3 regions of the Chryseobacterium fluminis genome follow, and region 3 is predicted to be linked to each of the others. Evidence: riboswitches for the same ligand, from Rfam matches in the RefSeq annotation. Region 3 holds a riboswitch; each other region holds the start of a gene.
What was found. Region 3 has a riboswitch for cobalamin ahead of ODZ84_RS08405 (TonB-dependent receptor plug domain-containing protein). Riboswitches for the same ligand answer to the same signal wherever they lie in the genome.
Positions count from the first base shown of each region.

Region 1: linked by a shared signal. The riboswitch ahead of metE (5-methyltetrahydropteroyltriglutamate--homocysteine S-methyltransferase) and the one ahead of ODZ84_RS08405 (TonB-dependent receptor plug domain-containing protein) in region 3 are both predicted to bind cobalamin.
Region 2: linked by a shared signal. The riboswitch ahead of ODZ84_RS16000 (TonB-dependent receptor plug domain-containing protein) and the one ahead of ODZ84_RS08405 (TonB-dependent receptor plug domain-containing protein) in region 3 are both predicted to bind cobalamin.

Region 1 is NZ_CP111121.1:5,002,272-5,013,256, reverse strand. It holds gene ODZ84_RS22810 (hybrid sensor histidine kinase/response regulator) at 1-23, opposite strand, end outside; gene ODZ84_RS22805 (hypothetical protein) at 577-1,017, opposite strand; gene ODZ84_RS22800 (phosphatase PAP2 family protein) at 1,421-2,020, opposite strand; gene ODZ84_RS22795 (lipopolysaccharide kinase InaA family protein) at 2,105-2,866, opposite strand; gene ODZ84_RS22790 (glycosyltransferase family 9 protein) at 2,887-3,936, opposite strand; gene ODZ84_RS22785 (Lrp/AsnC family transcriptional regulator) at 4,916-5,377, opposite strand; cobalamin riboswitch at 5,579-5,763, shown strand; gene metE (5-methyltetrahydropteroyltriglutamate--homocysteine S-methyltransferase) at 5,937-8,243, shown strand; gene ODZ84_RS22775 (response regulator) at 9,249-10,985, shown strand, end outside.
Region 2 is NZ_CP111121.1:3,494,812-3,505,796, reverse strand. It holds gene ODZ84_RS16015 (T9SS type A sorting domain-containing protein) at 1-135, opposite strand, end outside; gene ODZ84_RS16010 (cell surface protein) at 168-1,367, opposite strand; gene ODZ84_RS16005 (YncE family protein) at 1,382-2,518, opposite strand; gene ODZ84_RS16000 (TonB-dependent receptor plug domain-containing protein) at 2,515-4,545, opposite strand; cobalamin riboswitch at 4,657-4,842, opposite strand; gene ODZ84_RS15995 (transporter) at 5,024-5,965, opposite strand; gene ODZ84_RS15990 (cytochrome-c peroxidase) at 5,976-7,019, opposite strand; gene ODZ84_RS15985 (MbnP family protein) at 7,012-7,839, opposite strand; gene ODZ84_RS15980 (hypothetical protein) at 8,012-8,380, opposite strand; gene ODZ84_RS15975 (superoxide dismutase) at 8,384-9,049, opposite strand; gene ODZ84_RS15970 (SCO family protein) at 9,159-9,839, opposite strand; gene ODZ84_RS15965 (YHS domain-containing protein) at 9,826-10,101, opposite strand; gene ODZ84_RS15960 (hypothetical protein) at 10,280-10,642, opposite strand.
Region 3 is NZ_CP111121.1:1,889,961-1,900,945, reverse strand. It holds gene ODZ84_RS08440 (nuclear transport factor 2 family protein) at 73-552, shown strand; gene ODZ84_RS08435 (GNAT family N-acetyltransferase) at 559-1,005, shown strand; gene ODZ84_RS08430 (DinB family protein) at 1,155-1,658, shown strand; gene ODZ84_RS08425 (GIY-YIG nuclease family protein) at 1,739-2,047, shown strand; gene ODZ84_RS08420 (L-threonylcarbamoyladenylate synthase) at 2,089-2,637, shown strand; gene ODZ84_RS08415 (CCA tRNA nucleotidyltransferase) at 2,813-4,234, shown strand; gene ODZ84_RS08410 (YncE family protein) at 5,256-6,293, opposite strand; gene ODZ84_RS08405 (TonB-dependent receptor plug domain-containing protein) at 6,305-8,146, opposite strand; cobalamin riboswitch at 8,180-8,357, opposite strand; gene ODZ84_RS08400 (cytidine deaminase) at 8,415-8,897, opposite strand; gene ODZ84_RS08395 (NADH:flavin oxidoreductase/NADH oxidase) at 9,000-10,046, shown strand; gene ODZ84_RS08390 (DUF2752 domain-containing protein) at 10,071-10,355, shown strand; gene ODZ84_RS08385 (endonuclease) at 10,739-10,985, opposite strand, start outside.

The DNA.
Region 1 (10,985 bases), 1.9 Mb from region 3:
TTATCATCAACAATTAAGATCATAGAATACTCTTGACTTGTTAAAAGTTTAAATTTATATTAAGCTAGCAAAAATACTCACAAATTTTCAGAAGAAAATCATTTATTCAATCTGTTTCTTCCCAACACAGATATTTAACTGTATTACTCATTATGTTCTCATCAGTGGATTATCGACCAACCCTTTTTATTTGTCTGTTAGTATCAAACAGACGACCAGGCGGTCAGGTGATTCTTGAAAATCTCTACTTTTAAATGATCCTGGTTTTGGGAATAGGTCAATTATCAAATAAAAAAATCCCCTTAAATTAAGAAGATTTTCAAAATCGAATATTTATTATGAGGACGATATTCGCATTAAAACAATATTTCGTGATATGGTTATTTAATCTTTGCAATAATTATACCAAATACAAAGAGATTTATTTAATGTTTGAACAGTTCATAATGTGAAATTTTACTTACTTCATTTGAGCAATAAAAGTAGAATTATTTCCAATACAAAAAACTACCAAGTAGAATTCATCTAGATTTCAAAATATTAAGGGATAAAATAAGTTAATATTCTATCATAATTTTACTTATTATTGGCATTTTGATCCTTGAATTCCTGCAAAAACCTATTAGGGGTACAATTTTCAGATAAGTAATCCGAATAGTATACATAAATTGGTGATTTTTGCATATTGCTTTCTTTCGGCAGATAGATTTCGTAGTTATTATTTCTTAAAGTCATAATTATATAAGATTTACCCTTATAAGTTATTTCATAATCTGCTTTACCATTATAACTTTCAACTTTGGCTTTAAATATCTTCCCCGCCCAAGAATGATCGATATCATAAACAGCGATCAGTGCTTCATTGTTTTTTTCGGGGCCATATCGGGCCGTTGTTACAATAATACCTTCTTCGCCTTTAAATGTTTTGCACACTCTTCCCATTTCGACTTGAGCTTTTGCATTAAAACTTATTAAAAGCATAAGAAAAATAATGTTGATACTAAGTAAATTTTTCATGATTTTTTGTTTTAGTGGATTATCAGATGCAATATACTAATTATATTTAAAGAGTCAAGAACCATGGAAAACTTAAAGATAAATCTTCAACTTACATTCAACAGTGCAGGATTCATATTATTTGTTTTAAAATAAAAAATACTTAACTAGCTTACATTCCTATATTCTCCAGGATCATAAGAATATATTACAATACCAGCAGAAAAAAAATAATTCTCACATATTACCATAGTTTATAATACGTTTAATTTTTTTAAATAATGTCCTGATACAAGTCTGACTATTAAAACACCATTTGTTTATAGATTCAAATAAATCATTTCTTAAGTCTATAACTATAAAAGTAATATTCTTCAAATTCATCACTAATTTTTCAATAATTGCTAATCATTGTACCGTTCGATTAAATGTAATAATTTATTTTATTAAAATTTTTAGTTTTAAATATAGATTTAAATATGATCCAGATAAGACAGCCTGCAAGAATACCTACAAGCGCGCCACCAAGGATATCAAATGGATAATGCACACCATTGTAGATTCTACTGTAAGAAACTAGCAAAGCCCAAAAAAGTAAAATAATTTTGAGCCAATTATACCTTGCGGGTAGTAAGAAGAAAAGAAATGTTAAAAGTCCAAATGCATTGGCACTATGAGATGATACAAAACCATAATTTCCACCTGGACCAGCATCGCTTAAGTGGATAAATGGAACCAAGGCAGGTTCATGAGAAGGCCGCAACCGCTTAATCAAATTTTTCAGAAGCCCCGAGGCTGTTTGGTCACACAAAGTTATGGTAGCCGCAATTGCCAGCAGAATATAAATTGTAAATTTTTTATATAGTCTAATTAAAAAGATTAATAATATCGCATAAAAGGGAAACCAAAACAATTTATCACTCGCCCAAAACATTATGGTATCAAAGAAAGCATTATGTTTTCCATTGATCACTAAAAATAATTCTGTATCAATGCGATTCAAGTATTCAAGAGTTGATTTCATATGATGAAAGTTTTTATGCAATTTCTGAAATTGATTTCATTCTATGATAATTATATTTAATAGTATAATACCGGCTGTTTCTATTTAAATCCTGATAATATATTTATAGAATTTTAAAACTTTTTTTACCTTCCTTTTAAAAAGCATTTTATTTGATGCATCACTTATTTTCTTTAGACAGTATTCTGCTGACGCTCCTGATAACAATGCATATTCCTTGCTTATTATATTCATAATTTCATTATCAAGTGTGAACCTTGCGAAATTTTTAAGTCTTTTATTTATTTCAATATGATCATAAAAATTCATTCTGTTTAAATCAACAATGTAAAAACGATAGACTCCTTCCTCTTTTCTTATTAAAAAGTTTCCTGCAGAATTATCGATAAATTCAATACCGTTTTCATGTAAAGTATACATGAGTGCTGCATATCCTTTAATAATTTCTTCTCTGTCAGGAAAATCCTTATTGGTAAGAATTTCGTTCAACATCAAGGAATTTTCAAGTTGCTCACTCATATAGTAACTTGACGTCAGACCGATAATATCATGATTTTCGATGTAGGCTATCGGGGTTGGAGTATAAAATTTTTTATCTAACAGAAATAATGCGTACTCAAAAGACCTTCTTGCCTTAGATTTTCTATAAAATTTATAAACATGTCTGTTGATTATATTATGCTGTTTGAAGGATTTAAAGTTAATTAAACGGTCACCAATTTTAAAAACTTTAATTACATTCCTATGACCATCACCTATCATCGTTCCGCCATTCTTAAATTTTCTTATTGTAAGAATAATTTCTTCATAATACCGAGAAAATTCATTTGCAAAAAATACCTTCATCTTTAATTTATTAATCTTAATTATCTCTTTTCTAGAATCATGTGAATTAACTGCATCATTTTATCAGTATCAGTATGATTGGTATTTACGGAACAACTCTTTGCATTATATGGTGCGTACTCTTCTTCAGCACTCACAGAAAATAACCCAATTGTAGGAATTCCGGTTGCACTTGCTAAGTGCATCACCCCATTATCGGCTGCGATGAAAAGAGTGACATTTTTAAGAAAACCGCTCATTTCACGAATATCCCGGCTGTAAAAATGAGGAATTGTAAAATTAAGTTTTGATATATTTTCCACAGGTAAGAGCTCAATAATATTATATTCAGAAAAATTCTTTTTTAACTTATCATAAAACTCTTCCCACCATTCTTGAGAATAGCACTTTTCACCTGTAGCATTAGTAAAAAGACAAATTGTATCTTTGCTGTTTTGGACCAAATTCTTTAATTTATCCTTTCCAGCCGAGATCTCACTTTGATCCAAATTTAAATATAAGTCAGGAATCGTTGTTGTAATTTCGTCAAACCCCAGTTTTGATAAATAATCTCTCAGATTATATATCGAATTTTTGGCTAAATGCCTGTAGTCAGAATATTTCACATTTAATGCTTCATTAAAATCACCAAAAACTTTATGTTGGGAGCGCGCAAACAATGTTGATAATCTTCCTGACGAAGATCCTGTTGCTGAGTTAATAACAAGATCATATTTTCTGGTTTTTAATAAAGCCCAGCCCTTTAAATATTGAAATAAGTTACTGAAAGGTTTTTTAGGAAGCTGGATAATCCTATCGATATAAGTGTAGTTTTTAAAAATCGAAGGTGCTATATTACCTTTTACAAAAAGATCAATTTTACTATCCGGAAAAAGAGAATGAACCTCACAAATTAAAGGTGTGATAATTAATAGATTTCCTAAGCGGTGGTTAGGTCTGGTAATCAATACTTTTCTTACAATCAAATCTTTTTTATTGCCTGTTACCGGCTGTGATTTCCCGACATTTTTTGTAAGACGTTTCATTACAGACCTTCTAACGGCATTAATATCTTTTTTAGAAATTTTCATGTATATAAATTAATTTACCCAATTTAAAGAATAAATATAGGCTTTTAATCCAAATTAATTTGTTTTTTTGGATTACAAACATTATAATACATAACATTCTTTAATATCCCTCATTGATTTTTAACTAGGGAACTATTTTCATTAATATATACTTAATAAATTTCTCTACGCCAACTGGCTCGTTTTGAAATTTTAATTGCTGTTGCATAAGGCCCTGACTAAATGTCAATTCTAGCAAATTGTTTTTTAACACTAAGCGATATAAACCGTTGTTGTTTAAAATTTAGTAATTCTGTAGGCGAGCCAAAGTATAAAACTTTTTATTAAATAAAAAATTGCTTAATATTTAATGGAATCTTTGATTCCGCACAGAATTACATTGTTATCAGTATTTTTTATTTTCTTACCGAATCCATATTCCATTTCGCATTTAATTCCATCGCCATTTAAATGGAATCAAATATTATTCTTTTTTCGATTAACATATTTTTCTTGTAGAATTTTAGTTCAATCCTGATAATCAAAAAATTCCTTTTTTTTCATTAAAATCAAATTTAGTTTTCCAATATTTTTCTATTAGAACATATTATAAGTGTAGGTATTTTTCTTTTTATATAAGGATTAAATGTAGTTTCGCCACTACAATTTATATAGAACTAGTATATGATAAACAAATATTTCACCAGTATTCCATTTTTTAACATCTTATATTTAATATGGTCCTGATTATTTTTTTCTCCTGTGTAATTTCTATTCAATCCCTGATTATTTAGACCATTGAACGCAATTCTATTTTTATAGTAAATACTTTTTCTTGAGATTTTTATTGTAAAAGTATTTGCTGGAAGTGATAAAAAATATTCTATTATGCCGATATACCGAGTGAAACTTAAAAAGCCGCGTTTAGCAAATCAACAATCCAAATCTATTTTTTGATCATTCTTTGAAACTTGTTTCAATATATTACTACCTGAAGATATCACATATTCAGACCATGTGAATTTTTCACTTCGGCCATAACAAATGTACTGTGTGTACTTCCAATAGCATCTACACAACCTAATGTATTGAATACAAAGTCCTGATAGTGTTTCATATCTTTAGCCTGCACTTTTAAAAAGAAGTCATAATCACCCGAAATATTGTAGCATTCTACTATTTCATCAATTTTCAAAATTTGCTTTACAAAATCATTTCCAACAGATTTATCATGAATTTTTAATTTGATTTGACAAAGAACCGTAAAACCACGGTTAAGCTTCTCAGCATTGAGAATAGCAGCATATTTCTTTATATATCCTTCATTTTCCAGCCTTTTTACTCTCTCAAAAGCAGGAGATAAGGAAAGACTGATTTCTCTCGCGAGCTCTTTAACTGTTAATTTAGCATTGTTCTGTAACAGCTTAAGCAGCTTAAGATCTTTGTCATCAATATTTTCCACAGTATATTTTTCTTTAAAAAGTAAAACCCATCCAAATATACAGTAATTATTTCTGTATAGTGACAATATATAAAGTATTTTTTTTCTATTTAGTTAAACACTACCCTATTTTTATTCTTTATATTTATTTTTGTCCCAAAATATAATCTAAGTAACAACAGCAATGTTATCGATTATTTTAAGTTGTTAGTTCTTTATATACTTCATCAAACGGTAAAAGGTTTTACTTAAGGTAAATTAATAGGGAATCGTGTGGAAATCACGAGCTGTCGCGCAACTGTAAGTAACACACCAGAAGTTTCTGTCTTTATATATCCACTGCCAAAGCGGGAAGGATCACAGAAATTGTTACAAGTCAGGAGACCTGCCTTTACTAAATTGACAATGCTTTCGCGATCTGAAGTTTTTGGTCAGACAGATGATATATTTTTATAGTACAATTCTATGATCGGAGTTGTGCAATTTACATATGTCATTATTTTTCCGGAAATTTAATATTCGCAGGCAATACGAAGCATTCAAAGAGCTTTAAAATTAAGTTTAATTTAAAAAGCAAAAAATGCAAACACACATTCTGGGCTACCCGCGAATTGGCAGCAAAAGAGAACTCAAAAAAGCCTGTGAACAGTATTGGTCAGGCAAAATTCTTCTAGAGGAACTTCTTCAAACCGGAAGCAACCTCCGTAATCAAAACTGGAATATCCAAAAAGAAGCTGGAATTGATTTGATCCCATGTAACGATTTTTCTTATTATGATCATGTTCTGGATATGACTTTGACGGTTGGGGCTATTCCTATACGTTATCACGAAGTTATCATGAAGGAGAATAGTACGGAATTGGACCTTTACTTTGCAATGGCAAGAGGTTACCAAAAAGAAGGACTGGATATCACCGCCATGGAAATGACAAAGTGGTTTGATACGAATTACCATTATATTGTTCCGGAATTCATTAAAAATCAAAAATTCAGACTAAATTCAAATAAGATATTCAATGAATTTGCTGATGCAAAACAGGCAGGAATCATCGCTAAGCCAGTGATTATAGGGCCAATTTCCTATCTTCTTTTAGGTAAAGAAAAAGAGCCGGGATTTGATAAACTGGATCTGGCAGAAAATCTTCTACCTGTTTATATAGAAATTTTGGAAAAACTTCAGGAGCAGGAAGCTAAATGTATTCAGTTTGACGAACCGTTTTTAGTTTTGGATTTAACTGAAAAAACAAAAGAAAAATACAAATGGGTTTATGGTGAAATCAGAAAGAAATTCCCGAAGTTGAAATTCATTATTGCAACTTATTTTGACGGATTGAAAGATAATCTTTCTCTTGCTGTTTCACTTCCTGTAAATGTTCTGCACGTAGATTTAGTTAGAAACCCGAAGCAGTTGGATGAAATATTAAACACAATTCCTGAAACATTAGACCTTTCACTGGGAATTGTCGATGGAAGAAACATATGGAAAAGCGATTATGAAAAGTCACTGTATTACATCAAAAAGTGTATTGAAAAATTAGGTTCCGAAAGAGTTTTTATAGCGCCATCATGCTCTTTACTTCACTCCCCTTGTGATTTGGACTTTGAAACCAATCTAAATCCCGAAATTAAAAATTGGTTGGCTTTTGCTAAACAAAAAGTGGACGAAGTGGTAAAATTAAAGGAATTGGCAAATGAAAATCCCACCAATAAATCACTGATGGAATTTGCAGAAAATAAAGAATCCCTTTCCAGCAGAAAAATGTCTCCCTTAATTCATAATGAAGTAGTAAAGCAAAGGGTAAATGCAGTAACAGAGACAGATGCAAAAAGAAAAAATTCATTCAGACTCCGTAAAGCAGCACAGCAGAAAGTTTTACAACTACCATTATTTCCTACCACCACTATAGGTTCATTTCCGCAGACAACAGAGGTAAGAGCTTGGAGAGCCAAATTCAAAAAAGGAGAACTTACCGCACAACAATATGATGCCCTATTGAAAAAGGAAACCCAAAGAACGATCCGCTGGCAGGAGGAAATAGGAATTGACGTATTGGTTCATGGAGAATTTGAACGCAATGATATGGTTGAATATTTTGGAGAACAAATGGATGGATTTTTATTTAGCAAAAATGGGTGGGTACAAAGCTATGGAAGCCGCTGTGTAAAACCTCCTATTATTTTTGGAGATATATCACGCCCGAATCCAATGACAGTTTATTGGTCACACTATGCGCAGTCCCAGACAGAAAAGTGGGTCAAAGGAATGTTGACAGGTCCAGTAACTATTCTACAATGGTCTTTTGTCCGTAATGACCAACCTCGTTCTGAAACCTGTAAACAGATTGCTTTGGCTATTCGTGATGAAGTTGCAGACCTGGAAAAAGCAGGAATAAAAATCATTCAAATTGATGAACCAGCAATTCGTGAAGGTTTACCACTAAGAAAAAATGACTGGGAAAACTATTTGAAATGGGCGGTGGAGGCCTTCAAAATTTCATCGAGCGGAGTTGAAGATACCACCCAGATCCATACTCATATGTGCTATTCAGAATTTAACGATATTATTAAAAATATTGCTGATATGGATGCCGATGTAATTACTATAGAATGTTCCCGGTCACAAATGGAGCTACTCAATGCCTTTGCAGATTTCAAGTATCCGAATGAGATTGGTCCTGGGGTTTATGATATTCATTCACCAAGGATTCCATCAAAAGAAGAAATGATTGAACTCTTACAAAAGGCCAAAAGTGTAATTCCTGCTGATCAATTGTGGGTAAATCCTGATTGTGGATTAAAAACCAGGCATTGGGATGAAACAAAAAAAGCTTTAATTTCAATGGTGGCCGCAGCGAAAGAGTCAGCTGTTGTTTTTGAAAATAACTGATTAATTTATTACAAACCATTGATACGGGCGTTATGATATAACGCCTGTATCTGTCTTTATATGTCATTATAAGGAATATGCTCTAGTTCTCGTTTTATCAGATTTTTTTTAAAATCCAGATTTCTGTTTTCAACTAATATTTTTCAGATATCACACATAAGATTTTAAGGTAAAGTGCTTCCTGCAACAATTAAAGTGATATTGGAGGCCGTCATAAATCTATATGATGCCCACCGAATCCGGATAATACGTCAATTGCCAGCAATTCAGCCTGAATAGCTCCTGTAGAATTTATACAAATGTGTTTAATATTGGCTTTTAATTCGCAAAAAGCAAGATTATAACGGCAGCTTCCCCAATTCGGATTGCTGGAGGCTATATTTGCAGATCCTGTAACAGGAGTAATAGCTGCCCCCTAATCTACTGTGACATCACTTTAGCGAAGCCGGTAACAGCAATTACTGTCAATTCGGTATTGTCATAAATATTGCCTTTTATTCTTTTTCAATCCGGAATCATATCTACGGACGTCTGTCAGAACCATGACAACGGAGGATAAACATAAAATTATTGATCACTGAGTTCTGTACTTCCAAAAATTTTAGACAACAACTATAACCTCTTTGTAGAATGCACCCACTTCCCTGCATTACGAAACACTTATTATCTACTTGCTAATGGTATCAGCTCATCTACCCCTAAACCGCTGCCTTCACAAAAACTCCTTCAACAGTCTGGAATAAATCTGTACAAAAGATCAAAAATAAAAGTTAATGACCAGGTATCCTTTCCGAGATTTTTTCACTTAACTGTTATATAATTCAGAAACAGATTTCACAGAAAGATTGGATTTAATCACTTGATTCTTCTGGTAAAATATCAAATAATATAAAAAATAATTAAATATTACGTTTTCTTCAATATTTCCTTATATTTGATGTATATCACAATTAAATTGTTACGTTAACTACTCCCAGGAGATTACTATCATTAAACTAATTTTCAATGCCGAAAAAAACTATAAAAGATCTTCAGATGGGAGTAGTCCTTTCTTTAGTACTACTAATTGCGGGTTCTATAGCATCCTATATCAGCTTACAGAAACAGATGGATAATAGGGAAAGCCTTCTGAACAGCAAAGAATCTATAAGTTTAATAAAAGATGTTTTTAACACTTTGTTAGATGCTGAAACCGCAAGCCGGGGATTTCAGCTTACAGGTCAGGAAAGTTTTCTCGAGCCGTTCAATAAAAGTACAAAAAGATATCCCAGGTTTATTTCTAATATAAATTCGTTGAATCTTAAAGATAAAAATCAAATCAAGCTTCTAAACGAACTTATGCATACTTCTCAAATGATGATGGACCGAGATGTCTTGCTCATTGAGAAGCGTAGAAAGGGCATATTAATGACCCCAAAAGAACTTGAACATAATAAAGCCGATATGGACAAATGTCGTATGCTGGTTCAGGAATTTGTAAAATATGGGGAAATTCAGCTTGCTGTAAAAAATCAGGATCTAGACAGATCTTCTATGTGGACCGTTCTGTTTATTATTTTCTCTTTCATTGCAGCCATTGCCGTGATCGTTTTCTTTTATATAAAATTGAAATCAGATCTTATTCGGATACATAGATTAGAAAAAGATCTTGTATATACTAAAGAAATGCTGGAGCAGACAAATTCCGTAGCACAGGTTGGAGGCTGGGAAGCAAACATGAAGACTGGCAACCTCTTCTGGTCCCAGACTACCAGAGACATCCATAAAATAAAAAATAATTTCCAGCCTGATTTTGAAAATACAGTCGATTTCTATAAAAAAGAAAGCGGTGACAGAATGAAACATCTCTTCAATAGAGCCGTAACTGAAGGGATTTCTTTTGATGAAGAACTCCGGCTTGTGCGTGCTGACGGCGTTACGATCTGGGTAAGGGTGAAAGGGTTTCCTGAATTTGAAGATGGGGTCTGCACAAGGGTTTTCGGTATCATCCAAGATATTGATGCCTTCAAAAAAATGTTTCTGGAAGTTACCAGGAAGGAAGCCATGATGCAGTCCTTTGTAACCGACGTGCCTATTCCACTGGCCATGTTTGACAGAGATCTCGAGTATGTTTCTGTAAGCACCAAATGGAAAAAGGAATTCAATATGAATGATGTGGATCTTATTGGAAATAATCTGTTCATCATATCTCCTGATATTCCTGAAGAAAGAAAAGAGATTTATAATAATGCTCTTCTGGGAAAAACATATATAAATGAAGACTTTGCTTTGAAAGTGAGAGGTAAAGAAGAAATTCAACATTACGACCTTAGAGTTGGACCATGGTACCTCACAGAAGATGAAATAGGAGGTGTAATTATTTCTGCACAGAATATTACAAATGCCGTACATGTAAATGAGGAATTGAAAAATGCTAAGGAAACAGCAGATATGGCAAGCAAGGCAAAATCAGAGTTTCTGGCCAATATGAGCCATGAAATTCGAACTCCTTTGAATGGAGTCATAGGGTTTTCGGATCTACTCCTTAGGACTCCGCTGGATGAAATACAGATGCAATATCTGAAATATATCAATGAATCTGGGGAGAACCTGCTCAACATCATTAGCGATATATTGGATTTTTCTAAAATAGAATCCGGAAAAATGGAGCTTCTGATTGAAAAAAGCGACCTTTATGATATGCTGAACCAGGTTATTAATGCAATTCTCTATCAGTCACAGAAAAAAGATATTGAGCTTCTT
Region 2 (10,985 bases), 1.6 Mb from region 3:
AAAATTAATAGTTGCTGCATTCTTATGGGCAGAATTCAGCTGAATATCATTCCGGGGCACGCCCTGTACTTTAATCTGCGCATGGGTGAAGAATGCGAAGAGAAAAAAGCTCATTAAAAGATAAAACTTTTTCATTTTTTTATTGATTTAAATATTGTTGTTAAATTTTAATTCAGATGTAAATCATAGGCTCCGGCTACTTCGGTAGAAACTTCACCCAGCCATCCAGCTTCCTGATTGATTCCGGTGTACACTTTTACAAAATCAATCCCCGGAAGTTTTACATACTTGCCGTTTTTGTCGACAGCCCAGGAGATATCAATATTAGATGCGTCGTCATTATTGGGTGCATTATCGGCATATCCGAAGTCATAAGATTTTCCTACCCAATACGATCCCGTTCCGCTCTGATCATAAAAATTGTTCTGAAGTTTTGTTCCCGAAAAACCGTACGAGCTATCTGTAAGCCATAACGGATAATAGCTTTGCCCATGAAAGGTATTTTTTGTTTTAAATCCTGAATTCCCTAAATTATCCTCCCATTTGATATATTCGGTATCGGTCTGCCAAAACTCATTTCCCGGAACGGGAATCTTATTTTCATTGGGTTTAAAGTAAGTGATGCTGTAATTTTTTACGGTTGTATTTTTAAAATATTCGCTGCCGGCAATTTCGTACCATTCGTCTTCATCGGGTTTTCCGTTTTTGTTTCTGTCGTAGGCTACCACTATAATTCCAGGCTCACAAGATCCCGAACGGGGCTGGCTGGTATCATTTCCCCAAAAGGCATTTCCGAGAATTTTAAAATCTTTACCGTTCATATTGGGAATGGTATGGTCAAAACCGAAAGTAACAGAGCCGCCATATCCTCCCAGCGTGATCATGGTGGAGTTTCCGCCGATTAAAGATGTTTTGGCTTTCTGAAGCATATCAACGGATGTATTTCCCGCTGTATATTCCGGAACTTCATTGATAAACTGGCCTACTGCCGGACGAAAATCTAAAACATCAGAAATATATTTGCTGTAATTTCCGGCTTCATGGCTGACAATTATTTTAGACTGGTAGGTTTTTACACCTCCGCTGCTTTCTATCTTTAATGTTAAAGGATAGGTTTTCACAACAGGACTGATGAAATCCAGCTCAGCATTCTGAGAGATCACAGAATCATTAATGCTCCAGGTAAAGGTTCCTCCCGCTTTCGGATTTATATTCAGTACTTTGAAACGGTTTATCGTATAAGATTCTTCAAGACCGGTAAAGTTTGAGGTATCTTCATCTTCTCTGTCGCTTTTGCACCCAACTACTGTTGCTACAGTAAGGGCGAGAAAAGTGGTTTTTATTACGTTAAAAGTTTTTCTTTCCATTTTTCAAATTCAGTTTATTTATACAAAAAGGTGAAATGGGCTGGGATATTTCCGCCTTCGGTTTTCCATTTAAATTGCCCGTTTTTATCAAAACAATACACAAAACCGGTGGATACATAATTTCGGGCATCCGTAATGTAAATATCTTCAGAGATTGGGTTCACAGCTATTCCGTAAGGTGTTTTTATAGCATCTACGTACTCCTGGCCAATGATCTTATTGGAAATAATTTCCTCGGTTTTTACATCAATGATTCCGAATGATTTTTTGTAGGTGTGCGTATTGTAATTAAACTCGTTCGCATAATAATAAAGTTTGTCATTCACGATTGTCATTTCGCTTACTGAAAGATGGAAATCTTTTTTGACGGTGCCTGTTGCCGCATCTATTAAGAATAAACTGGAAGGAACGGTATAATAATCTCCCCTGGACGTCACATACAAATCTCCGTAATTGTCCTTCTTCATCCGGTGAAGATTGATAGCCACATCTATTTTCTTTGTTTCCTTAAAAGTAGTAAGATCGACTACGGAAACCGTGCGGTCATAGTTCGGGAATTTATACCCTCCGGAATTGGCTACAAAAAGCTGGTTTCCCACCATCTGCATTTCTTCAGGCTGATATCCTACGACGACTTCTCTCTGAATATTCAGCGAAGCGGTATCGATTTCCACTACTTTTCCCAATGGAGCATTAGGATCTATAGAAACCGGACCTGCATAGCTTGAAGCGTAGGCTTTTCCGTTTTTAAATGTAATGTAACGGCAGTTCTGAAGATCGATCGATTTGATACGTTTCGCAGTTTTGGCGTCCATCACCTCTATTTTATTGGAAACATTCACCACTGCATACAGCTTGCTTCCGTAGATTTGGATATCGTTTCCAACGTCGCCAAGCTCTTTTACAACATTCGGATTGATTTCAGCATAGATATTCCGGTGATAGGTTCCTGTTGTATAATCGAAAAAGTCCAAAGTACATTTGTTGCTTCCCATGTTTCCTTCGTTCAGGACATAAAAACCTTTTATTGCCGTATTCTCCGGTTGGGCAAGTCCCGGAACCGTTTCTTCACGGGGAATATATTCATCCGTTCTACATGAAACCAATGAAAATAATACACCGATAAAAAGATAAAAGTTTAATTTTTTCATAATATAAAACTTACGATGAGTTTAAAATTTCTTCCGGGCATCGGATAATTCAGTACCACATCATAATATTGATTGAAAACATTATTCACCTCAACACTTGCCTTAAACTGATGCTCTCTCCACTTAATATTTTTCTGAACCGACAAATCATGCGTATACCAAGGCTGGATATAGTTGTACTGAATATTATTTTGTTGTCCGTCGTAACGCTCTCCTACATACACAAAGCTGTAATTGAAACTCCAGTCTTTGTAATCCGCCATCATCACAAAGTTTCCGCTGTGCCAAGGTGTGTAAGGAATCTGATCTCCGAAATAAGATTCGTTTCTGTCCGAAAAATCTCTTGCTCTTTGAAAAGTATAATTCATCTGAGGTTTTAACGTCACTTTCCCCAATTGAAGATCGGCCTGAACATGAACATCTGTTCCCAAGATCTCAACATTACCAAGATTCATCATAGTCCATCGGAATAAATTTCCTGTCGGAGCTGCAATGATTTTATTTTCAACTTTATTGAAATAACCATCCGCTTTAGCATAGATTAATTTTAAAAATCTTCCTGAAAATTGTTTTTCATAAGTCAAACCCAGATTATATTGATTGGTAAATTCGGGTTTCAGGGCTGTATTTCCAATAACCGTATAATAAAAATCATTAAAAGTCGGCATCCTAAAAATTCTTTTATAAAAAGCTCTTACCGTAAGATTTTTGTTTGAAAAAGGGTTATAAGACAGAAAAGCTGCAGGCGTCCATTCTCTCTTGTCGGGTGATTTTGAATTCTTTTCTACTTCTTCCGAAACAAAAGTTCCCAAAACACTTCCTAAGAATTTTAATCTTCCTAATTGATACGTCGTTGCGAAAGCTACCAAAGAAGTATATCGTTTAGGATAGGAAAAATTGACCAAATTCGCATCCAGATTATTAAACTGGAAATCTGCACTCGCACTTACATCCCAATCTTTGGTAATCGAATAAACATTGGAAGAAGAAACATAAAACTCTCGCTGAACATATATATTACGAACTGGAAAATCTGTTTCCGTAGAAAGAGTGTCTGAATAAAAAGTATAATCGTAAGCAAATTTTGCTTTAAGCTGAGTTTCAAATTTTGGAAATATTTTTTTCCTTAAACTTCCCTGAACAAAATAATTCTCGTCTCTCAAACGCTGTCCACGACTGCCGAAACGATTGTTTACAATGGCTGCGGGAATTCCCCGATCAGACAAATATCCGTATCCTCTCAACGTCCATTCTCCGTCTTTCAGTTTTCCGTTAAGCGAAGTTTCAAAACGTTTCGATTTTATATCAGAATCAAATCTTTTAGCAATAGTGTCATTGGCAACCTGTCCGTCAGGATACTTCTTTTTATACCTGAATTTGTAAATTCCGTCACTCTGCAAAAATTCAGAACTAAAGCTCGCTGAAATTTTATCAGAAATTTTCTGTTCCAGACGAAAAGAAGGATTAAAAAGATCAATCGAACTATTCTTAAATTTAACAACCAAATTTGTCTTTCTGTTTCCTTTAAAACTTGGAATTTTCGGTTGTAAGTAAATAGAACCCGAAGAACCGAAATCTTTCGCAGGTTGAAAAATTTCACTCTTTTGTCCGTTATACAACGAAATTTCCTCAAGATCATCCAACGAATACCTTCCCAAATCCACAATCCCGTTTTGTGCATTACCGATTTGGATTCCGTCGTAAAAGACACCGACATGCTGGCTTCCCATACTTCGGATATTGATGGTTTTCAAACCTCCTATTCCACCGTAATCTTTGATCTGAATTCCGGCAAAATATCGTAAGGCATCCGCAACGGACTGGCTATTCAATCGATCCAGCTGTTCACCCGATAAAACCTGTGCAGGAAGGATTTCTTTAAAATTTTTCTTTTTAATATGAACAGGAATGATCGTCTGTTCCTTTACCGTATCTTTCTTCGATTGTGAAAATATAAGGGTAGCCGTTAACACAAATACTGTGAAAACAACCTTCTGAAGTTGAGATGTAAAAAATGTTGTCACCATTAGCTCATTTAGAATAATGATGACGCCAATGGATATAAGAATACAACGACTGAGCACAGCTGTAAACTGCACAAAATCAATGATGTCCTAAGCTTTATTCCACGAAAGCGTCAAACGTTAAATCTTCTGGCAGGTCTTCTGACTTACTCCGTTTCTGAAATCCTTCCCATTAAATAACAGTGGATATCATCTTCAAAAACTTGTTTAGTGGAGCTTACAGCAGCGGGTCTGTTCCGGATTTTCACCGGATTCCCTTTTAAGCGCTTTTTACGGCTCACCAGATTGCGGCAAAGATAGAAAATAAATCATAGAATAAAAATTTAATTTAATTCTATGATTTTCAATTAAATACTTTAAAAATAAATTTTATAATTTCCCACAGATTCCACGGATTTTCACAGATGATAAGGTATATTTTTCGCTTTTTAAATTAATAATTAAAAAAATCTGTGTAATCTGTGGGAAACAAAAGCACTTTCTAAATTCCAAAATTTAAGAAAATACTAAATCGGGATCTTGCTTCAATATCTCCTCCTGCCAAATTGGAATATGCAGGAAGCATGACCTCACTTCCCAAACTGAATTTTCCGTAGGAAGCCTCAAATCCGAGCTTTCCGTATAATGCACTTCCTGCGGTATTGGGCAATGCTTCGCCAAATTGTCTGTTTGTATCGTAAACTTCTCCCTGCAAACCTATTTTGCCGGACAAAAGAGTTTTGTCACCGGACAGAATCTGATAAAATCCTGTCGTCGCATAGTTCCATTGATTTCCGAAACGGTAATCCTTTTTGTTTTCAGTTTTTATGGTATAATCTGTATTCACCAGAAGAGCCAGTTTATTTTTTTGAAATTTATAATTCAAAACCATCTGATAATCCCAACTCCCTGTTCCCAGCTGAAAACTTGGATTGACTCCCGAAACGCCTTTTTCATCAAATTTTCCCAACGGAACTTTTACCCCAAGTCCTCCATTGAACTGATGCAGATTATCTTTTGAACTGAAGAGCTGATAAATTCCCATCAGGTTCAGATCTCCGATTCCATGGATTGTAAGATCTCCCTGCGTGGTCTGCTTTTCATGAAAATGAAACGGCAGGCTTCCATACATACTCAGTTTTTGCGTCAAGGGAATTTTACCCCAAAGCTGAATGGTATTAAAATATTGGTCCTGCGTCAAATCTTTTACAAATAGGTTTTCTTTTGCCTTATAATGCTGGGCAAAATATTTAATCCCGATAAACTGAGGATTGAGTAACGATTCAAAACCGGACGACCCGTTGCCTGCGGCACATCCGCAGGCATCACAATCCTCAAAAAGCATGGGATTAGAAACCGCAGGAATATAGAGACTGTCAATGATAATTTCAGCCTGACTTACATGAAATAATGTCAGGCTTATGATTAAAAATATCTTCTTCATGTTCAATAAATTATTCCGCAAATTTTGGATCATTAATAAAGTTCTTGTCAGACAACGTTTTCAAAAAGGTAATAATGAATTGTTTTTCCTGGGCATTCATCGCAATTCCGACATGTCCGTTTTGCGTTAGCTGAGAATCAAGATTAGGATTATCTTCAACGTTATCCGAGTAAAAATCAAGCACCGCTTTTAACGTATAGAACCTTCCGTCATGCATGTAGGGTGCCGTATATTCCACATTTCGCAGACCTGGAACCCGGAATTTCATCCAATCACTTTGGTCGAGTGTTACGCGGTAACGTCCGGCATCTTTGAACTGCATATTGTAATACATCCCGGTATTTCTGAAACTTTCATCCGAAAAAAGGGGTCCGCTGTGACAGGAGGCACATTTCTGCTGAAACAAACCCATTCCCTGAGCTTCTTCTGAGGTAAAATTTTCTTTTCCCTGTTTTACACGGTCATATTTAGCATCTGCAGAAATCATCGTCGCCATAAATTGTGATAATGCTTTCAGTATTCTTTCGCCTGTAATATTTTCGTCTCCATATGCAGATCTGAATAATTTTTTATACTTAGAATCTGTCTTAAGCTTTGAAATTACTTCGGGCATTGAACTATCCATTTCATCTTCGTTGGTTATGGGAATGACCGGCTGTTCATTTAAATTGTGAATAACTCCATCCCACATGTACCGTTTTAGAAAAGCCATATTCTGGATCGCCGGCGCATTTCGTATTCCGGTCCTGTCGTCCACTCCATGACTGACCGTATGTCCGTGATGGGTAAATGCATTTTCCTGAATATGACAAAATCCACATGAAATGGTATTATTTCGTGAAAGTTTTCCTTCATAGAATAGTTTTCTTCCCAGTTCCACCCCATTTTTGGTTATGGGATTACCTGACTGATCGAAAGTCATTTCCGGAAAGTATGACGGAAAGGACAGGTTGTAGATCTCATCTTTTTCCAATGGCTCCATCACCTCCTCTGAACATGCCACAAAATTTAAAAGAGAAAGCAGGAGTACTCCTGTTTTATATATTTTAATCATTGTGTACATGGTCTACGGTAAACATTTTTGTCAGATTATCGGTAACCTTGACCAAATGCTGGCCGGATCCCATCATCATGTCGTTTGCTGAGGTTAGGAACAGCAAATTTCCCCCACTCAAATATTGATTAAAATCTGCAAGAATATGAATAGAAGGGGTAATATTGCTGGTCACCCTTGCCGTGGACGGGAGATTTAAGGTAATTTCCCTGTAAAGGTCCGGTGTTCCGTTGGCTGTAACATTCCCCATATTTCCGGTATGATTCATAAATTCCGTACCGGGAGAATTTGTTCCGTATTTCCCTTCCAGCTTTACAAAAATGTAACCGGCCGCCCAGGACCATGACATTCCTTTGGCTTTAGCCTTATTCCAGAATTCGGCCTGTCCGTCGTGCCCCAGGAGATAAGCGTTCTGACTGATGCCCAATCCGAATTTTATTTTTTTATAATTGTTTTTCGGAATTTCTTTTAGATTGAGATAGATAATTCCGGCTACGGCATCTGCCTGGTCTACGATGAAGGCACCTTTATCGGGATTATTTTCATTGTATTTGAACTCATTTCCTTTTTCATCGATCAGACTGATGTTACTGATCACATATTTCAGTGCAGAAAACTGATGTTTTTGTCCCTGCGAAGAGGTTTGTGTAGTTTGATTCAGAACAATATCTCCAAGATTATTGAATCCGTTTTCAAATTTAAGCTGAAGATTTCCGGGAGTTTCATTCGCGAAGTCTTCCCTGTCACTATTACGACAAGAGGTCAAAGCGAAAAAAGTGAAGGCAATATAAAGTAATGATAAAAATTTATAAATTTTCATTGTTGATTTTTTAGTGATATGTATAATGAGGTGCCCCCATCGCGATAGGGATGGTAGCGGTTATCCTTTTTTGGATTCTGACAGAGGAAGAATCTGAAAAAGATATGAGCGGACAGCCCGACCCGGGTGCTGGAAAAGCCGGGAGAGGGGATCGCCCTAACGATAAAATATCCTAAAAAACCGGTGGCCGGAAAATATTTTTCAGAAACAGAAAGGAATAATCTGTTTTATACGTGAATTTAAAATCGGCGAGAAAGGATTTCTCTGTAACCTGAATTTCCGTATTGTCGGGCAGAACATAAACATCCAGTAATTTCTGTCCCGGATTTTTTGTTTTATTTACAGGTGAAGGATCTGTATCATGGGTTTTTGCAATTTCTTTGCTGACATAACATTTTCCATTACAATGAAGGTCAGGATTGTTTTTGTTGATACATAACACTTGTGAAATATACTCATAATTTACAGCATATTCCACCAGCGGTACCAGAGGCCTGAATACCACAAATAAGGTGAGGAATATGCTGCAAATAAAGTTCATGAATTATTTTTTGCTGGTAGCTTCTTCGTATCTTCTGCTGATCTCCTTCCAGTTGGTAACGTTCCAGATCGCCGTTAAATAATCTGCTCTCTTATTCTGATATTTCAGATAATAGGCATGTTCCCATACATCGATCCCGAAGATAGGCGTTCCTTTTTCTTCTACCACGTCCATTAAAGGATTGTCCTGGTTAGGTGTGGAAGAAACGAATAATTTTCCGCTTTTATCTACCGAAAGCCATGCCCAGCCTGAACCAAACCGGTCGGCTCCCGCTTTGCTCATTTTCTCCTTAAATGCATCCATACTTCCAAAAGAGGCGTTAATGGCTTTTGTCAGTTTTTCAGAGGGCTTTGTATTTTTCTCAGGAGTAAGAACGGTCCAGAATAATTCGTGGTTGTAATGCCCTCCCGCGTTGTTTCTTACAGCCGCCGGCAGCTTCGAAGCATTCGACATGATCTGGAACAGGGTCTGCTTTTCCTGTGGAGTTCCTGCGATAGCTTTATTCAGGTTGGCAACATAGGCTGCTGCATGTTTTGAATAGTGAATTTCCATGGTCTGCGCATCGATATTCCCTTCCAATGCATTATAGGCATAAGGTAAAGGATTTTGTTTAAACTGTGCCAACGCAAACTGCGCTGCCAATACTGCACTTAAAGCAGCTACTTTCATAATCTTCATAACGTCTTGTTTTTTGTGGTTTGTATATGGGCAGGAATCCTGAATTGAAAGACTTTTTTCCGGGTATGAGAACCAGCTTCTCTCTTCATCTTCCTGCATTTTATTTTAATAATTTCTTAATATCTTCGATTAACATTTCCCGGTCGGGATGATATTTACCTGTGAGCTTGGGGGTTTTGCCTTCAGCATCCTCATAGTTTAATCCTGAGTAGTACAGAATCGGCATATTATCCTTATTGTACCGGCAGCGGATATTACCGTCCTTGTCGACAAGGGCAATCATACCGCTGTGGTTCAGGCTTTCGCCTTCATCTTCTTTGTCACCTACATAAATATTAAACTGATCTGCAATATTTCCGATATACGCTCTGTCTCCCGTTAAAAAATGCCAGTTGGGAGATTTCGCCCCAATTCTTTCAGCATGTTGTTTTAATAATCGGGGGGTATCGTTTTCGGGATCGATACTGATGGAGATAATTCCGAAATCAGGATCGTTTATTTCGTCCTCGATGGCCCTCATATTGGTATTCATGACGGGACAAATCGTGGGGCATCTGCTGAAGAAAAACTCAACGAGGTATACTTTCCCAAGCATCTGTTTACTGGTGATCTTTTTGTTATTCTGATCCGTCAGCTCAAAATCCGGAACTTTCATTACGGTATACAGACTTTTCTTAAAATAACCCATCCCTATACCTATTCCCAGGAAAAGCAATGCAATAACCGCAATGGGGACAATGATTTTGCTTCTGGAATTATCTGGTTTTTTATTTTTGGGCATATTTCTCAGGATTTTTCTTGAATTCGTCTTTACAGTAAGCACTGCAAAAACCGTACGTTTTATTTTTATAGACTGCCGTATCTTTCATACCGGGTTCTGTTGGCATATGACAAATCGGATCGGCAGCGTTCGCAAATTTCAGTTTTTGGACCTTTGATTTTGCAGAGGTATCTGATTTTTTATGCTTTACTTTAGGCGTTTCCTGGGCACAGGCCATCAGCGAAACCGACAATAATGCCGTTAAAATAATTTTTGATTTCATTTTATTAAATGGTAATTAATAATGGTATTGAATAAAAACAGATTGTTTCTTAAACTAAATTTAATATTGATCCTTTAAATGAAAGCCGCAAAGCTTTGCCTGACTCAGTATCCACCAAGTTGTTAATATTCACTAAGCTTATTGATATTCATTTAACCGGAAATTTAGTTTAAATCTACTAAGTTAAAGGAGGATGGAATATTCTGGAAAAATATTCTGAGGTGTTAAAATCAATATAATCCGGGACCGGATTTTTTACAGGAATATCCAATTGGTTTTTATCTGAAAAAAACAGGATTTCATTGGAAACGAAAACATCCAATCCCGCAATTTTTACATTTGAATTGCTGTTGGATTGCTTTTCTGTTTTTGCCAGTTCTTTTTCCACATAGCATTTTCCTTTACAGGTCGACTGGGGAATATTTCTGTTTTCACAAAGATTTTTCACGATATAACCGTAATTCACAGCATAGTTAATGAGCGGCAGTACCGGACGTAATGCAATGGTGAAAATAACAAATATGGTAATGAAAAATTTCAACTGTACTTCTGTTCTGCAAATATACTGCTGAAATTGTTTTTACCAATCGATTATGATGAAAGTCATTTTAATTTAATTCTATCTGCCTTACGGATGATTTGTTAATTGAGAATAAATGGAATCATCAGCATGATCTGTGGAATCTGCGGGAGATGATTACGTTTAGCTAAAGCCGGATTGTATTTATTCTAACAAAAAGAAGGTGTATCACAACTAAATGATGTGGGTTGAGAATCGTTTAAACGAAAACCCTGCTTGTATAGGGATACAGGAAAATTTCATATAAAAGGCCGTTTTCACGAGTTGTGAGACGGCCTCCCTATTGATAGTAACAGAGTCCCTC
Region 3 (10,985 bases):
TAAGCATTTAGTTGTCAAAAAGTTTTTGCACGCTGCGTTTAAAACAAAAAATTAATTATTTAAATAAACATAATGAGAAAGATTCATATTTTATTATTGTTAATCTTAGGCCAAATTGCCTTTTCTCAGGTTAACAGTACTGATGAACTGTATAAAACGGCTAAAAAATTAGATAGTCTGATATTTGATGTCGGGTTTAACCAATGTGATCTTTCTCATTATGATTCTATCATCAGCAATGATCTGGAATTTTACCACGACAAGGGCGGAATTACTTCCGGGAAAGAGGCTTTCACCGCTTCTATCAGAAATAATATTTGCGGAGGACCGAATAAAGTCAGACGTGAACTGGTGCCCGGCAGCATGAAAGTCTATCCTTTGTATAATAAAAATGTCCTCTACGCCTTTATTCAGGAAGGTGAACATGATTTTGCCGAACTCGGTCAGGGAAAGTGGATTAAGGGGAGCCGCGCAAAATTTACCATTCTTTGGCTTTTAGAAGATAAAGGATGGAAAATGAAACGTGTTCTGAGCTACGATCATCACTTATAAACAATTATGAAAAATATAAGAAAAGCAACCCTTCAGGATATCCCTCAATTGGCTGAATTGTTTGATCAATACCGGATATTTTATCATAAAGACTCGGATATTTCCGCTGCAGAACAGTTTTTAACGGACAGAATCGAAAATAAGGATTCCGAGATTTTTATCGCTGAAAATGATGGGAAATTAGTGGGTTTTGTTCAGTTATATCCGTTGTTTTCATCTACCAGAATGAAGCGTTACTGGCTGCTGAACGATCTGTATGTGAATGAAGATCACCGCGGAAAAGGCTTTTCCAAAAAACTGATTGAAGAGGCCAAAGAACTGGCGCGATCTACCGATGCTTGCGGTATTCTCCTCGAAACAGGAAGATCCAATGATATCGGAAACAGGTTATATCCATCCTGTGGATTTGAAATGTACGATGAAGTGAATTTCTACGAATGGACGAATGGGTGATGTAGCAATATAACAATGTAGCAATGTAACAATGTAACGATATAGCAATGTAACAATGTAACAATGTAACGATGTAGCAATGGAACAGTGTAATAATGTTTTAAGTGGTTTAACTGATAGACTGCTGTATTGTAAATTCTTTAAAAGTAATGACTGATTTTCAAAAATATATTCAGAGATATTTAGATTATATTCCGTCGGTAAACTGGCTGGAAGAATTAAGACGTTCAGGTGAAAAAACGGTAGCTGTTTACTCAGAACTTTCGGACGAACAGTCGCATTTTGCTTATGATGAAGGAAAATGGACCCTGAAAGAGCTGCTTTTACATCTGTCAGATACCGAGAGGGTTTTTCAGTACCGCATTTTAGCATTTGCCAGAGGTGACCAAAATGAACTGCCTGGCTTTGATGAAGAATCATACGCCAAAAATTCTTTTGCCAATACCCGAAGTTTGCAGTCATTGCTGGAGGAATACCGGTTAATCAGAAAATCGTCTCAGATTCTGCTGGATACCCTTGATCCGACTATTGTCAATAATACCGGAACTGCCAATGGTAACCGGATTTCTGTCGAAACCATCGGAAAACTGATTGTCGGGCATAATATCCATCATTTGAATATTATTGAGGAGAGGTATTTGGTGAAGCTGTAAATTTTTATAATTTTATAGTCATTGCGAGGGGCGAAGCGACGAAGCAATCTTTAGAATTATTAATATTTAAATTTACACAGATGAAGCCCGGTTTTGTTTATATCATGACCAATAAAAATAATACTGTCCTCTATACAGGTGTGACATCAAATCTGCCAAAAAGAGTTAAGGAGCATAAAGAGAAATTTCATGAACTGAGTTTTACTTCTAAATATAACTTAAATAAACTGGTTTATTGGGAATCTTTTCAGGAAATAGGAGATGCCATTTTTAGAGAAAAGCAAATTAAGGCGGGTTCCCGACTGAAAAAATTAAATTTGATAAACTCATTCAATGGGGAATGGGAAGATTTAGCAGAAGATATTGAGGAGATTATGAATCCTTTTTGAGATTGCTTCGTCGCTTCGCTCCTCGCAATGACATAAATATAATGGAAAATATAATTAACATACTAAAATCCGGAGGCACTATTTTGTATCCCACAGACACCATCTGGGGAATCGGTTGTGACGCTACCAATACAGAGGCGATCAATAAAATTTTTGAGATTAAAAAGCGTGAAAAGAACAAATCCATGATCATTCTGGTAGAGTCTGAAAAAAGGCTGCAGGATTTGGTGGATGTTCCGGAAATGGCCTGGGAAATTATTGATTTAAGCGAGAAGCCGGTCACGATTGTGTATGAAAATCCAAAAGGACTGCCGAAGGAATTACTAGCCGAAGATGGAAGTATAGGAATCCGTTTGGTGAAAACTGATTTCTGTAAAAAATTAATTACAAAACTTAATAAACCCTTAGTTTCCACTTCCGCCAACTTCAGTGGAGATAAAAGTCCGTTGAAATTTTCTGATATTTCACCGGAGATTATTGATCTTGTGGATTATGCGGTGGAAGAAGACCGCGAAATAGTTTCCAAGTACTCAGGATCATCAGTGATAAAAATCTGGAGTGATAACAGAATCAAAGTACTTCGCGAATAAAAGAAAAGATTTTAATTATCTTTGCAAAATAAGGAGCCATTAAGAAGTCGGGAATTCAGTTTGTATACTTAAAACCCGATTTCTTAGTGGTTTTACATTAGATATTGGTAAACAGTTAAAACAGGTAGTTTTAAATCTGATATCTAGCATTTAATATCTAACATCTATTTAAAAAATGTTCATCAACTTAAATCAAAATAAAAATCTAAAACTTTTCAAACTCATTTCTGAAGTTGCAGACAAAAATAAGCAGTCTGTTTATATTGTCGGGGGCTTTGTCCGGGATTTATTAATGAAAAGAAAAGCTTCTGCGGATATTGATTTTGTGACCGAACAGAGTGGGATTGAACTGGCTCAACAGGTAGGGCATGAAATTGATCCGAAAATGAAAGTTTCGGTGTTCAAAACCTACGGCACAGCAATGATCAAATATAAGGATCTGGAGCTTGAATTCGTAGGGGCAAGGAAGGAGAGTTATACCGAAAACAGCCGGAAGCCTGAAGTTGAAGGCGGAACTATCGAAGATGATCAGAAAAGGAGGGATTTTACGGTGAATGCAATGGCAATCTCCTTAAATAAAGGTAATTTCGGAGAATTAATCGATCCGTTTAACGGAATTGGAGACCTTGAGAATGCGGTCTTAAGAACCCCTTTGGAGCCTGCTCAAACCTATTCTGATGATCCGTTGAGAATGATGAGGGCGGTTCGTTTTGCATCAACATTAAATTTTACAGTAGAAGAAAAATCACTGGAAGCCATACAACAGGAAGCAGAGCGAATCAAAATTGTTTCTATGGAAAGAGTGATGGTGGAATTTAACAAAATCATGCTTTCTGCCAAACCTTCCGTAGGCCTACGGCTGATGGAACAGACGGGTTTAATGAAATTAATTATTCCGGAACTGATTGATCTGAAAGGGGTAGAAGAAGTAGAAGGACAAACCCATAAAGATAACTTTTATCATACGCTGGAAGTGGTTGATAATATCTCCGAAAATACAGATAATCTGTGGCTTCGCTGGTCTGCACTGCTTCACGATATCGGAAAAGCACCGACCAAAAAATTTGTAGAAGGAACAGGATGGACCTTCCACGGACATGAGTTTCTAGGTTCGAAAATGGTGAAAACATTATTTCAGAGACTGAAATTACCATTGGGACCGGATATGAAGTATGTCCAGAAAATGGTAAAGCTTTCATCCCGGCCTATAGCTTTAATTACCGATGATGCGTCTGACGCTGCGTTGAGAAGATTGTTGTTTGACGCAGGAGAAAATCTGGAAGATCTATTTACCCTTTGTAAAGCGGATATTACGACCAAAAATTCCAGGAAACAGGAGAAGTTTAAAAAGAATTTTGAATATGTTGCGGTAAAAATAAAGGAGGTGGAAGAAAAAGATCAGGTAAGAAACTTCCAGCCGCCCATTTCCGGAGAAGAAATCATGGAGATGTTTAATCTCAAACCAGGTCGTGAAATCGGAATTTTAAAGGAAAAAGTAAAAGAAGCGATTCTTGAAGGCGAGATTGGAAACGACAGTGAAGAGGCCCGCAATTTTGTGATTGCTGAGGCTGAAAAATTAGGATTAACACCCGCTTAAATAATTTTCGGGCTATTTGACTGTATCATTTTGTCGATTATTGTCATCTTGAATATCGTCATTTGGAAATATAATATCATTAAAAAACGTAATTGGATACTGTATCTGATTGCGTTTTCACTTTTTGGATGGGTTATTCCGTTTTTTGCGGTATACTTTGAAGTTCAAAAAGCGATAAAAGATCAGTCATTGGTTGATAATTTTACTCTTTTATCCGCTTATTTCAGATTTCCAATTTGGTGGTTCATGGTAACCTTCGAATTGACATTAAAGCTGTTTAAACTTTTCTATTATCACAAAGTAGATCTGAAAGATTTTAAACACTTAAATTAATTAAAGTAATATACTTTACGCAAAAGAAGTACACTGAAGTTTTTTGAAAATCTTTGATTTTCACCTGATGTGAACTTAATTTTTCGGTTTTTTTTAAAACTTTCTAAAGTGTACTTAAGTGTGAGACAGTAAGTACAACACACCGCTACCACACTGCTACCGCACGAATCCCTTCGTGTGGTTGCCTGTAGCAAACCACAAAGAAAATCCCAGATTTCTAAACACATAAGTTAATTTAAGTAATATACTTTGCGCAGAAGAAGTACACTGAAGTCTTGTTAAAAATCTTTTGATTTTCTTCTGAAGCACACTAATTCTGCATTATTTTTTTTCCTGAAATAGACCTCTAACGAAAGTTTCTGCCACTGGCAGCCAGTTTTCAGCCGTTTATAATGATCTGAATTATTTTTACCAAGTCAACTTAGTAGAAAATCCTCTTTTCCCTCTGCTTAGATGGTAAAATCCATTTTTCTATTTTATCTTTGCTATGAGTTCCAGATTGTTAGTCTTTTACATTGCAATCCAAAATTGCTAATTTTCTCGGAGCTCTATCTTCCTGAATAAGTTTAAACAACATCATTGTTAAAAACTTTGATAAGAAAATAAAGTCGGGCGGTTTCAAAGAAACCGCCCGACCAAACACACAGGATGAAAAATAAAATATTTTAATACCAGGTAGGTGTTATTTTTAGTTGATGTAGAATCCGTTTGCTCCTTTTCCGGCTGTAAATGAGGTAAGTAGAGATCCGGTTAGTGAATATACGCTGATTTTACTGTCCTGAGTAAATCCATTGGCATCAGAAGTGAAAATTCTTCCGTTGATTACATTAAATCCATATAACGCAGAATACTGGTCCACACTGTCAGGTACTGTAAAAAGTGGTGTTGTAGGAGCGGCTGTCGCATTCATGCTCATAGCGTACACATTTTTTCCTGCTGTGAAGTAGTATCTGTCACCGTAGATTTCAAGATTAGTTGCATTGGCAATTCCTGTTAAAGTCTTGGTATTCACGATGTTTCCTGAGCTTGAAATCTGATAGATATAAGAATCTGCAGTTCCCTGAGCAATCACATAAACGTTATTATTTACGGCAATGGTCTTCGTAATATCTCCGTTTGGAACAGTGATCGTAGACTGAAGCTCATTGGTGGAAGTGTTGATCAGACTGATCTTGTTTCCGAAACCGAATGAAGCATTCTGTACAAAGATATTCCCGCCGGCCTGTACAATTCTCTCCACATTATCAGTGAAAGAAATTTTCTTTACAAAAGCATTGTTGGCAGCATTGTAGATGCTTACGTATTTATCCCCACCGTATTTGTCATTCGTTACATACAGGAAATTATTGGCAAAAGCTGAATAACGGGGATTGTCGATCTGTTCAGTAATCTCACCGTATTTCTTAAAAGTATAACGGTCTACCACCTGGATTTTATTCGACCCGTTCATCACAAGATAAGCCGCACCTCCGTTAAATCCTACACTCTGTAAAACGCTTCCCAGACTGGTATTGTTATTAAGAGAGTAAATATTATCCTGCTTAGCACTGAAATCTCCGGAAATATACGTTATATCAGCATTCGGCGCAGGAAAAGCACCTTCATTGGAAATCAAATATCCGTTACCATAAAATAATTCCTGTGTAAACTCGCTTTCGCTGTTACAGGAGATGTTGAAAAGCAATGCGAATGCTGCTACCAGAGTTAAAAGTCTAGTTAATTTCATATTATTTAAATTTAAAAATTTATTGTTGCAAAAATACTGTAATTTCTTTTGGGCATAGAATAGAATGCCACGGTTTCATAAACCGTATCTGTTATATTATTCACTTTAAAACCAAGAGTGTATTTTTTTGAAAGAGTTCCGGAAATCCCTGCATTTAAAATAAAATAAGGATCCAGCGCATCACTTCTTTTTTCATCACTCGTGGTATAGGTAAGTCCGTTAAAAACGCCCTGGGCATATATTTTTAAAAAGCCATAGTGATAATCGATATTTCCGACAGCTTTATGAAGCGGAACATACATTCTCTGCATGCCGGTGTCTTTATCGATTGATTTTGAGTAAGTATAGCCGGCATTCAATATCAGTGCATGTTTTCCGAAGTTGTAATGATAGCTGAACTGAGATTCCACACCGTAAGATTCCGCTCTTCTTACATTAAAAGCCGACCAATAGCCATATGGAGTAGGAAGCCAACTGATAAGATCTTTAACGTACATATAATACGGGCTAACCACTAATTTAAAATTTCCGAATGTGAACTCATGATCCATATCCGCCTGGACAGAAGTTTCCGGCCGTAGATCCAGGTTCCCGCCGGGCTGCCAGTAGAGATCATTAAATGAGGGATATCTGAAATTCCGGGACATGTTGACCCCTACATGATACCATGCTAGGGCATCCCATTTTCCGGCAAAGGAATATAAGATAGGGGCGCTGATATCTTCCACAAAATCCTTCTTGATTCCTGCTTCAAAACGAAGATCCCGGGTTGGGAAATATCTTAACAAGCCGGCCAGGGAACCGATATTTCTGCTCACGTCCTTAATTCCGGATTCATAGCCTTCAGCTTTATTTACCTGAAATTCCCCGATCACATTGACATTGATCTTTGAGGTGATGAAATAATTGAGATCATTTTTAAAAATATAGTTTTTCCCTTCAGCACCACTGCTTTTAAGCTTATCAATATCTCCGAAATACTGGAAATTATCTTCTGTATACGCTGCTTTTAAACTATTTGAAAAATGAGATTTATTAATATCCCAGGATAATAAACTTCTTAACGTCTGCGCTTTATATTTGGTCTTGGAGTCATTCTTAAGAAAAATAGGGTAGTGCTGCGAAGCATCAAATAGCTGGCTCTGCCAGGATAGCGTCTGATGTTTGGTAATTTTATAAGACACTCCGGTATTAAATCCAGTATTGTAGTACCTTCCGTTTCTGTTGATGTAGCCTTCTTCCGTCACTTTAGATTCCGGAACCGCATACTCATTCTGGCTGATGGAATAGTTACCGGAAACCTTAAAACTGAACCGGTCATTACTGAAAGAAGCCTTTAAAAAATTGTTGTAGGTATCAAATGAAGCCACCTCAGAGAAAAGACTTCCGTGAAATCCTTTATTAAAATCCAGCGTATTGTTCAGATGAATACTTCCTCCGATAGCACCACTTCCGTAAATCACACTTCCGCCACCCGCTTTTACCTCCAACTGATCATATCCGAATAATGAAGTATTATTAACGTCTGCCTGACCTAAAAACGTAGAGTTGATATTAATCCCATTCCAGACAAAAGCAGTCTGCTGAGCCGTACTTCCTCTGAAAGAGGGTGATGACACCGCTCCCCGTCCGTTCTCTTTGATGTAAATAGAAGACTGATAGCGTAAGAGATCAGAAAGACTGGTAGAATTTTTCTCTATATCTTTTGGGGTGAGGGTATTTACTTTATGAAAAAGTTTAACCCTGCTCATCTGGCTGTCGAAAACATAAATGGTATCAACGGTTTTCTCCTGGGCACAAAGAAAACTTCCATACGATGAAAAAATAAGCAGTAAAGACCTTTTTATATCCATTATTTTCACTTTTCCTCCGAAAGCAATTTATTTAAGTTATCATTCTTTTTGGCAGGTCTCCTGACTTTCGCTATTCTACACCTTCCCGTTGACACAGTGGTTTACTGTAGAAAATTCTTTTTGCGATTTACAGTTGCGGGGACAGTTTGGGAGTTTCACCCAATTCCCTATTATTTCCAATATCCTGGAAACCAAAATTTTTGCAAAGATAAGTTTTTAACCCGAGTTGCAATATGTTTAATCAGTACTTCTTGATCAGACTTTAAGCCTATAAAAACGTTGCATCAAAATAAAACGGCAGCAGATCTTTGATAGAATGTACTTTTACCACCTCATCATTCATGCTGGAGAAATACAGATCAATATTTTCGTTCTGCTTGGTTTCATACTCTATCAGACTTTGCCTGCATGCTCCACAAGGAGGAATAGGCGGATTTTTTTCGTCAGATTCCTTGGGGCCGCCTACAATGAAGATCTTCTTTACTTTTACATCCGGAAAATTCGCTGCTACCCAGAATAAGGTTGTCCTTTCTGCACATAACCCTGAAGGATAGGCGGCATTTTCCTGATTGTTACCCGAATAGATTTCTCCGTTTTCAAGAAGGACAGAGCAGCCTACGAGAAAGTTGGAGTAAGGGGCATAAGCATTTTCGCGGGCCTGCTTTGCTCTATCGAATAATTTTTTTTCAACATCACTTAGTTCGCTGCTATTCTTAAAGTGTTCGTAACTGATTTGAGCTTCTTTTTTCATATATTGTGGATTAAAAAAGGGGCGTAAAAATACCTATTTTAAATAAGGTAGGCAATATTATTTTATGCTACAGGATTTTAACAAAAAATATTCAGTTAAAAAATGTTATATACTCCAATACAATTCAGAAATGTAGAGTTGAAAAACCGTTGGGTAATGTCTCCGATGTGTATGTATTCATGTGAAAACGGTCTGGCCAATGACTTCCATTTTGTTCATTACGGAAGCAGGTCTCAGGGCGGAACGGGTTTGCTTATTGTAGAAGCTACAGGCGTAGAACCCAAAGGCAGAATTACCAATCACTGTATGGGAATCTGGACAGATGAGCAGGCAGAGAAACTGCAGAAAATTGTCGAATTTGTACACCAGAATTCGGACAGTAAAATCGGAATCCAGCTGGCACACGCCGGAAGAAAAGGTTCGACGTGGAATAATATTCAGATTCCGGTTGAAGAAGGCTGGGAAACGGTGGCACCAAGCCCTATTCCTTACCATCCCACAGAAAGAATTCCGCATGCTCTTACGGCTGAAGAAATCAGAGCGCAGGTTCAGCATTTTAAAATGGCCGCCAGAAGGGCAGTTAAAGCAGGTTTTGATGTCATCGAAATCCACGGGGCACACGGATATCTGCTCCATCAGTTTTTATCACCGCTTTCCAACATCAGAACAGATGAATATGGCGGAAGCTTTGAAAACAGAATCAGGTTTTTATTAGAAGTCGTAGATGCTGTGAATGAAGAACTGAATGACAATGTAGCCCTGTTTGTAAGGATTTCGGGAACCGAGTATGCTGAAAACGGCTGGGATATCGAAAGCAGTGCAGAACTGGCTAAGATTTTAAAAAACCATCATGTAGATCTCGTAGATGTTTCAAGCGGAGGAAATATCCACGGTGTGAAAATTCCGGTTTTCGACGGATATCAGGTACCGCTGGCTTCACAGGTCAGAAACCAGGCAGAAGTAAAAACGGGAGCGGTTGGACTCATCAAAACGGCAGAGCAGGCAGAAGAAATCCTTCAGAAAGGAGAAGCCGATTTAATATTTATAGCAAGAGAAATTTTGAGAAATCCTTATATTGCGGTTCAGGGATCCTTTGAAACGAAGGAAGACTGTTTTTTCCCTCACCAGTATTTAAGAGCTAAAATTTAACTTCTCATCAATTTCTGACAGATCATGAAAATGGAAGACTTTATGCTGCCCTGTCCCATAAAAAAGACCTTTGGAATAGAATGTCTGGGATGCGGATCCCAAAGAGCAATCGTTATGGTTTTTCAGGGAAGGTTTACAGAAGCTTTTCATCTGTATCCCGCAGTATATACGCTTCTCTTATTCTTTTTTATATTGGGAATAAGCTTTATAGACAGGAAAAGGAAATATGGAAATCTTTTAGTTATTCTGATCATGATCAATATTGTTGTGATGATCGTCTCTTACGTCTGTAAACACGCTGTTCATTAATTTCAGAATTGCTATCGAAATACATTCTAAAGATCACGAAAGTGGTCTTTTTTTATGATGCCATAATCTGTTTAATTTTTTTTGGAGCTTTTTCCGGCTCTCCGCACTCGCTATTTTCCTGATTTCGGCGAGCCACAGGCTCGCCGAAATCAGGAAAATGAGCTCAGACAAATGCTGCGATCCGGGCTGGGATCATGATTTTCTTTTCAACATTTTGAAAAGCATTGGCAATAGTGGGGTTTCATTAAAAATCCGGGCGGGATTTTCTGTCACAGGTAAAACCAAAGGCAATGCTGATTACTTACATTCGTTGAAATTAAGAATAAATAAAAGCCCTTCATTCGAGTGAAAGAAGGGCTTTAACATTAATTTGGTACAATGTATTATTTTACAATAAACTTCAGCGCTGAACCATCCAGTTTCAATAGGTAGACGCCCTGTTCAAGGGGTTTCATTCTTATTGAATTTCTGCTGTTTTTAAAAGGCTGATCGATGGTCTGCATCACTTTCCCCTGAAGGTTGTAGATCTCCGCTTTTTTGATATGCTGAGTTTCTCCTTTTATAAAAATTTCATTACTGGCAACAGGATTCGGATACACCTGCAACTCTCTTTGATCCGGAATCAGTTCC